Regions from separate parts of the Cytobacillus mangrovibacter genome, predicted to be linked through region 2. Evidence: predicted binding sites of a transcription regulator. Region 2 holds the regulator's gene; the other holds the start of a gene.
The links. Region 2 encodes LexA, which represses DNA repair genes until DNA is damaged. Its sites were predicted from a motif close to CGAACATATGTTCG; they were not measured.
Positions count from the first base shown of each region.

Region 1: the regulator LexA is predicted to act here: its motif matches at 2,721-2,734, upstream of pcrA (DNA helicase PcrA).

Region 1 covers NZ_JBIACJ010000006.1:20,683-25,120, reverse strand. The annotation lists gene ligA (NAD-dependent DNA ligase LigA) at 1-192, opposite strand, end outside; gene pcrA (DNA helicase PcrA) at 475-2,700, opposite strand; gene ACFYKT_RS12115 (heptaprenylglyceryl phosphate synthase) at 2,830-3,513, opposite strand; gene ACFYKT_RS12110 (hypothetical protein) at 3,782-4,171, opposite strand; gene ACFYKT_RS12105 (YerC/YecD family TrpR-related protein) at 4,305-4,438, opposite strand, start outside.
Region 2 covers NZ_JBIACJ010000001.1:356,646-361,083, forward strand. The annotation lists gene ACFYKT_RS01775 (DUF896 domain-containing protein) at 153-386, opposite strand; gene ACFYKT_RS01780 (YneB family resolvase-like protein) at 459-1,109, opposite strand; gene yneA (cell division suppressor protein YneA) at 1,130-1,453, opposite strand; gene lexA (transcriptional repressor LexA) at 1,608-2,231, shown strand; gene glnA (type I glutamate--ammonia ligase) at 2,552-3,886, opposite strand; gene ACFYKT_RS01800 (MerR family transcriptional regulator) at 3,921-4,322, opposite strand.

The sequences.
Region 1 (4,438 bases), on a different contig from region 2:
GACACGCTGAGTTGGGGAATCGGCTGTTTTTAGTTTAGGAAACTGTTCTTCCATTTCATTAAGTTCCCTCAGCAGTGTATCATATTCCGAATCTGGGACAGATGGCTGATCAAGAACATGGTATTCATAATTATATTGATTGAGTAGCTTTTGTAATTCTTTTACCCTAATTTCAGCTGTCTGAAGGTCCATACATTCAATCCTTTCATTCAAAATAAAAACTATTTTCGCAAACATTGCTGCTTTTAACATGAATAGGTAGAGGTTGATTTCCGCTCCAGGGTGTTCCCTTTCCGCTGGGTGGGCGCTGAGCCTCCTCGGTGCAAAAGCACCTGCGGGGTCTCAGCTGTCCCACTACTCCCGCTGGAGTCTCACACCCTTCCGCTCCAATCAACAACCTTATTTGTAATTTATTTATTCGAAAACAATAATCTTTTAGAAAAAAAGCCAAAATAAGCAACTGATTTTCTGCTATTATCCTTTTGTAATGGGGGCAAATTTAGCCAATAATCGTTTAATGCCTGTTGGTTTTGGAAAGGCAATATCTAGTTCGATTCCTTCTCCTGATCCTTTTACGCTTACAACCGTACCTGTTCCCCATTTACCGTGTACCGCTTTATCGCCGACCTTCCAAGCAATTTCGTCTCCACCCGTTGTGTTTGTTGCTGGACGGATGACTGGCTTTCTTTGTGGCTGCCTAGTAGATGCAGCATCAAACGGCGAGGTTCCAAATGGAGAAGCTTTCTTTTGTACAGGCTGTAATCCATCTAAAAGATCTTCAGGAATCTCTTTTATAAAGCGTGAAGGGGCATTCATATTTGTTCGACCGTACAAAGTACGCATTTGTGCATTGGATAGGAACAGCTCTTCCTCTGCCCGAGTGATTCCCACATAAGCAAGCCGACGCTCTTCTTCCATTTCGGCTTCTTCCATTAAAGAACGGCTATGCGGAAATACCCCTTCTTCCAATCCGATTAAAAAGACTACCGGAAATTCAAGCCCCTTCGCAGAATGTAGTGTCATTAATACAACAGCATCCTTTTGTTCCCCATCTTCATCTAACTTATCGATATCCGCGACAAGTGCTAAGTCTGTTAAAAAGGCAATAAGGCTCTTGTCTTCACTGCCTTCTTCAAAGTTTTTCGTCACCGACATAAACTCTTCAAGGTTTTCAAGGCGGCTTTCTGCTTCAATTGATTTCTCCGCTACAAGCATCTCCCGGTAACCAGACTTCTCTAGAATTTCTTCTACTAATTCTGTGACAGAAAGGTATTCCTGCATCTGTGTATAGCTCTTAATTAAGTCTCTAAATTCAGCTGCCGCTTTCGTGATTTTCGGACTTAATCCAATCAGATCAATTGAATCCAATGCTTCAAACATCGTCATTTCATGCAATAATGCAAAATTAGCGATTTTATCAATCGAGCCCGATCCAATTCCTCGCTTCGGCACATTAATGATACGTTGGAGGCTAATATCATCATCCGGATTCGCAATTAAGCGTAAATAAGCAAGAATATCCTTAATTTCTTTCCGATCATAGAACTTGATCCCACCAACAATAGCGTATTCAATATTAGATTTTAACAGCACTTCCTCCATCACACGAGATTGAGCGTTTGTGCGATAAAGTATAGCTATATCCGATAGATTTCGATTGCTATCACGCAGCTGTTCTTTTATTTTTCCAACAACAAATTGAGCCTCACTCTGCTCACTATCTGCCCGGTAATAAAAGATTTTGTTTCCTTCTTGATTTTCCGTCCAAAGATTCTTCGGCTTACGGTTCGTATTCCTTCCAATCACTTCATTTGCAGCTAGCAGAATTCTTTTTGTTGACCGATAATTTTGTTCAAGCAAAATCACCTGTGCATTCGGGTAATCCTTTTCAAACGAAAGGATATTAGCAATATCCGCCCCACGCCAACGATAGATTGATTGATCAGAGTCACCAACAACACAAAGGTTTTTAAAGCGAGCAGCAAGAAACTTTACAAGCATATACTGTGCTCTGTTCGTATCCTGATACTCATCGACATGAATGTACTGGAATTTGCGCTGATAATATTCGAGTACTTCTGGTACACGTTGAAATAGCTGAATGGTTATCATGATTAGGTCATCGAAATCCAATGCATGGTTTCTTCGTAGTCTTTTCTGATATTCTGCATAAACATCACTAACCACTTGTTGGAAATACTCACCAGCAGTCTTCGCAAATTCCTCAGGAGTTATTAATTCATTTTTCGCTGAACTGATTGATCCCAGTATGGCTCGTGGATCAAACTTTTTTGGATCAATGTTTTTAGCTTTCAAAATCGACTTAATCACTGATTGCTGATCTGTCGTATCTAAGATTGTAAAATTGCGGTTGTAGCCAAGTCTGTCAATATCTCTTCTTAAAATCCGTACACACATGGAGTGGAAAGTTGAAATCCAAATTTCATCCGCTACTCCACCCATCATTTTATAAATACGTTCCCGCATCTCTCTTGCTGCTTTATTTGTAAATGTAATCGCTAAGATGTTATAAGGGTTCACACTTTTTTCTACCATTAAATAAGCGATTCTATGTGTTAGCACCCTTGTCTTTCCACTGCCCGCTCCTGCCATAATCAATAGAGGGCCATCGGTTGTCTTTACAGCAGTTTGCTGCTCAGGATTTAGTCCATTCAACAGTTTATCGCTTAAATAGTTCATTTCTTTCCCTCACCACCATACAAACATATGTTCCTTATTATATTAAAGCTTTCTCTATCATGAAAGCAAGTCATTCATAGACTAATAAATCTTTTTAATCTCAATTGATTGCTTATCCAACACTACAGACTATTCGACTGCCTTTACTGTTTTTAGTGCCATTTCTAAATCTTTATAAATGATATTTCCAACGACGATAACGTCTGCAAATAAAGCCATTTCTTTAGCTTGCTCTAATGTTTCAATTCCTCCACCATAAAATAAAGTTGTTTCCTCAAGTACTTTCTTAACTTCAGATACGGTTTCTTGATTCCCGTATTTCCCACTGTATTCAAGATAAAAAATAGGCAGTTGAAACATTTTTTCCGCCATCATTGCATAGGCTTTTATTTCTTCAATTGTTAATTCTGTCTTTGCATTTGTAAGCTTTGCTGCTTTACAATCTTCATTCAGGATACAGTAGCCTTGAACTAGAATTTCCTCCCAATTCATCACCTCACCAAATTCTTTAACAGCCTCATGATGAAGACCAGTAATCCATTTTGTATCCGTACTATTTAAAACAGTTGGGATAAAATAAAAATCAAATCCTGGTGTGATCGAATCAATAGCTGATATCTCAAGCACACATGGAACTGTGTACCTCCGAACTCTAGCCATTAAATCAAGAACCTTTTCTAAAGTAATACCATCTGTTCCGCCCACAATAATGGCATCTGTTCCCGATTCACAAATCCTTTCCAAGTGTTCATCAGAAATACTTTTATCTGGATCGAGCTTAAACACATGGCGCCACTCGCGAACATCGTACATCCATACTTCCCCCATTCTATCATTCCATTTCATCATTATATCATTAGTATAATGATTCAAAAAGAAAAGCGGAATCAGCTTGATCAGACCCGGCTAACATGGGACAAACCGGCATAAAAGTAGGACTTTAACCATTTGATGGATTAACTTATGACTCAAAAGTCTAGGCTTCAAAAATTTTGAGATAACGACTTTCGACCAAAGAAAAAACCATTGGATTTGATCCGAATGGCTTGGGTTTGATTGTCCTTCATGATGAAGAACCTTTTTATGTGCGTCCTGCTTCATTTTGTCCTTCATTGCTCTTATGAAGGACTTTTTCCTGCAGATCCTGTTCGTTTTGTCCTTCATTGCCCTTATGAAGGACTTTTTCCTGCAGATCCTGTTCATTTTGTCCTTCATTGCCTTTATGAAGGACTTTTTCCTGCAGATTCCGTTTGTTTTGTCCTTCATTGCCCTTATGAAGGACTTTTTCCTGCAGATCCTGTTCGTTTTGTCCTTCATTGCCCTTATGAAGGACTTTTTCCTGCAGATCCTGTTCGTTTTGTCCTTCATTGCCCTTATGAAGGATTTTTTCCTGCTGGTCCTGCTCATTTTGTCCTTCATTGCCTTTATGAAGGACTTTTTCCAGCTTGGCCAGCTCCAGTTTGTCCTTCATTCGCTGTTCCAACCAACTCCCTTGTTCAGACTCCGTTATCACGAGGAAATGCAAAAAAGCTTGGAATATGCTCCAAGCCTTTTTCGATTAATCTTCTATTAGATTTAGCTGTTGGGACAACATCACTATAAAGTTATTCTTCTGCTTCCGTAGACTCTTGCTTAATCCGATCTAATGCCATTTCATATGCATCATTCCCATAATTTAGGCAACGTTTTACACGAGAGATGGTTGCTGTGCTTGCACCCGTTTCGGTTTCAATCTTAT
Region 2 (4,438 bases):
TGAGTAATCACTACTCTTTTAATAATATAGACTGCTTCCTCGATATTCAATATATTGTATCATTGACAAGGAAAAATCCGCTGTATTTCATATTTTGTCACAAACATACAACCATATGTAAAGAAGGAATACAAAACCATGTATTCCTTCTTTTAATGAAGATGGCTCTTATTCTGAACCTCTTTGAGCTTTTTAGGTGTAACATCATCCCCATTAGGATCAACAATCGTAACCCCTTTAAGCGTATTTAACATGGAAGAGCGAAATGTCTCTAAGTATTCCCTCCGTAGAGCAGATTGTTCCTTGGCTTCTACTTCAGTTAGACCTGATTCCTTTGCTTTCTTTGCAAGCGTATTGATACGCGCAAGTTTGTCTTTAGGCAGCATAATAAGGCTCCTTTTTATTCATTAAACTCAACTGCCATAATACTAGAAATGCGAACTTTTGACAAGAAAAGTTCACTCACTTGAATTGGATTCAGTATATTCCTGAAACCTTCTATGCACAGTTGCTTTTGAAATATCGTAGCCGAATCCCCTTAAAGTAGCCGCAATCTCTGAAAAGGTCAATTTATTTTTCCTCAGTCTAACAATTTCTTCAATAGGTACTTCGATACGTTCTCTGCCAGAATGGGCACCCAAATTCGCTAAGTTTTTTTCAGGTCTGTATCCATTTTTCACAGCCCTCCTCATCCCACGTTTGATCTTAATATTATGTAGTTTCCTTTGGTATTCCTCTACCATTCCAACAATATTTAAAACCATTGAGTCTGATTCAGAAAGCTGCAGCTCACCATTGTGTGAAATACTGTATAATTTAATCCCTTCTTTTAAAATACAATGAAGGATCGCAATCTTTGCATTGCCGCGACCTAGTCTTGTTTCATCCTGGATAAGAATTACTTCTATCTGCTTTTCTTTCATAAGCGATAAAAGCTCGAGAATTCCATCTCTATCAAGTTCAAAGCCGCTTGCTTGTTCTTTAATAATCTTAACTATTTGAAATCCCTGATCATTAGCGAGCTTTGTTAACTCTTCTTCTTGTCTAGCAAGGGATGTTTCCTGCGTTTGCTTAGTTGTACTGACACGGCAGTATATTATTGCTTTCATACTTAGTCCTTCCTTAATGCCTATTTACTTTGAGAACTCGCTACTTCCGTTCCCTTCTCCTTTTTTTGAATAATAGGAATCACAAGTTCATCTCCAGGATAGATTCGATCTCCAGAAATTCCATTCTTACTTTCCACCCATTTTACAAATTCCTTGGAAGTTAATTTATGTTCTTCAGAAAATTCCTCTGCAATTTGCCAAAGTGAATCTCCTTCATTAATAGTAATTTTCATTAGTGCATCATCATCTAGTCTATCAAGCTGACAAACAAGTATAAATGTAGTAAATAAGCTTAAAACGAGTAAAATAATAGCATAAGAATATCGATTCCACAATTTTTTCATCTTCCAGCACCTCAATAAGAATATACGTTCGTTTGATAACTCGATTATAAACCGAACATTTGTTTTATGTCAACAAATATTCGAACTTATGTTTGTACATATATATTAAAGATGCTATAATTAGGAAAAGAAAATCATAAGAGGTGTAATTATGATGGTAAAATTATCGAAAAGACAGCAGGATATATTAGACTTCATTAAAGATGAGGTTAGATTAAAAGGTTATCCACCATCCGTCAGAGAAATCGGGGAAGCAGTCGGTCTAGCATCAAGTTCAACCGTACACGGACATCTTGCTAGATTAGAAACAAAGGGATTAATACGAAGAGACCCTACTAAACCGCGTGCCATTGAAATTCTTGATTTAGATGAAGGAGCAGGAACTCTAAATTATAAAGTAGTGAATGTGCCTATCGTTGGAAAAGTAACAGCTGGTTTACCAATCACAGCTATTGAGAATGTCGAGGAGTATTTTCCATTACCAGAAAGACTTGCACCTGCAGATGAGCAAGTTTTCATGCTTGAGATTATGGGAGAAAGTATGATTGAGGCTGGAATATTAGATGGCGATTACGTAATTGTAAGACAGCAAAGCACAGCTAATAATGGGGATATTATCGTTGCAATGACAGAAGAAGATGAAGCAACCGTTAAGAGATTCTTCAAAGAAAAAGATCGAATCAGGCTTCAACCAGAAAATTCAACAATGGAGCCAATTATTCTCCGCAATGTTTCTATTTTAGGAAAAGTTATCGGAGTATATCGCGACATTCATTAATCTTATGCCTAATAAATAGGGAAACCTCGATTGTAGAGGTTTCCCTATTCCTTATTTACTGCCACCAACACCATTTAATTCAAACTATCATTGTATATTTGTATCTATTTTTTAAGTTTGGAAAATAAGAATTTTGTTAGGCATTAAACACAAAAAGAGACTGGGACAAAAGGTTTTCAGCAACTTAAAAAGCCGAACTATTATTAGAAATGCTAACACAGCATTTTGCAATAGTTCGGCTTTCTGTATTTAGATATTAAAAAAAATTTATCATTCGGCTTTGGACACAGCTAAATTAGTTATGTCCCAGCCTCTTTTTATTAATACATCGATAAATACTGCTCGCGCTCCCATGGATGGACTTGAGTACGGAACATATCCCATTCGATTTCTTTCGCTTCAACAAAGTGCTCAAAAATATGATCACCTAGAGCAGAAACGATCGTTTCATTTTCTTTTAATTTAACTAGCGCTTCAGCAAGCGTTGATGGAAGATCATCAATGCCCTCAGCTATGCGCTCTTCTTTGCTCATCACATATATATTGCGATCAACAGATGCTGGTGGAACAAGATTGTTTTTAATACCATCAAGACCAGCTTTAAGTAAGACAGCCATTGCCAGATATGGATTGGCTGCAGGATCAACACTTCGAACCTCTACGCGTGTACTTACTCCTCTTGAAGAAGGAATACGAATTAATGGTGAACGATTCTGTGCAGACCACGCTACATAACACGGTGCTTCATATCCTGGTACTAAACGCTTAAAAGAGTTGACTGTCGGATTCGTTACAGCTGTAAAGCTTGTCGCATGTTTGAGTATACCTGCAATAAATTGACGTGCTGTATCACTCATTTGCAAGTCTCCTTTTTCATCAAAGAAAGCGTTCTTCCCTTCTTTAAATAAGGATACATTGCAATGCATGCCAGATCCTGCAACCCCGAATAATGGCTTTGGCATAAATGTAGCATGAAGTCCGTGCTTACGTGCAATTGTTTTTACAACAAGTTTGAACGTTTGAATTTGGTCACAAGCTGTTAGTGCATCAGCATATTTAAAGTCAATCTCATGCTGCCCTGGCGCCACTTCATGATGTGATGCCTCAATTTCAAATCCCATTTCTTCCAATTCAAGAACGATATCACGACGACAATTTTCTCCAAGATCTGTTGGAGCTAAGTCAAAATATCCACCGTTATCGTTTAACTCTAATGTTGGTTCACCATTTTGATCAAGCTTAAATAAGAAGAATTCTGGTTCTGGGCCAAGGTTGAAATTCGTAAACCCTATTTCTTCCATTTCCTTCAATATACGTTTTAAGTTATTACGGGGATCCCCTTGAAAAGGAGTACCATCTGCATTATGGATATCACAAATAAGTCGGGCAACCTTGCCTTTTTCAGCTGTCCAAGGAAACACTACCCACGTATCTAAATCTGGAAATAAGTACATATCAGATTCTTCAATTCGAACAAACCCTTCGATTGATGAACCATCAAACATCATTTTATTATCAAGTGCTTTTTCAAGCTGACTAATAGGAATCTCTACATTTTTTATAGTCCCTAAAATGTCTGTAAACTGCAGTCGAATGAACTTTACATTTTCTTCCTCTGAAATCCGTTTAATATCCTCTTTTGTGAACCTTGACATATTAAAAATTCCTCCCTAACTTATTTCCCATTCATCAATGGAAGAAACGAGTGACATTCCCTTGAGTTGATGATGGGTGATTGAATCTTCCTGCTTGAACAATTTCTTTTCTAAGATGCCTTCTAATCTCGTCATTGGATAATTCACGATCTGTTTTAACAGGTCTTAAATCTGCTGCAAGCACATCTTGATTTTTCACAAAAAATAGCTGTTTTATCCCAGCCAAATTAATGCCTTGATCAATTAGATCTTTAATTTCAAGCAACTTATCAATATCGTTTAACGAAAACATTCTTCTATTGCCTTCAGATCTGGCTGGAGAAATCAATTGGTGCTCTTCATAATATCGAATTTGTCTTGCAGTTAATTCAGTTAGCTGCATGACAGGCCCAATTGGAAAAAGCGGCATGGAACGACGAATCTTGCTTCCAGTCACGCATTTCTCCTCCTTTTCTCATTTTCTTTACTTAATATAAATGATGTTAGGTTATTTGTCAAATTGATGTTAGGTTATCTAACATCAATTTTTCTTGTTACTAACTATTGAGTTTT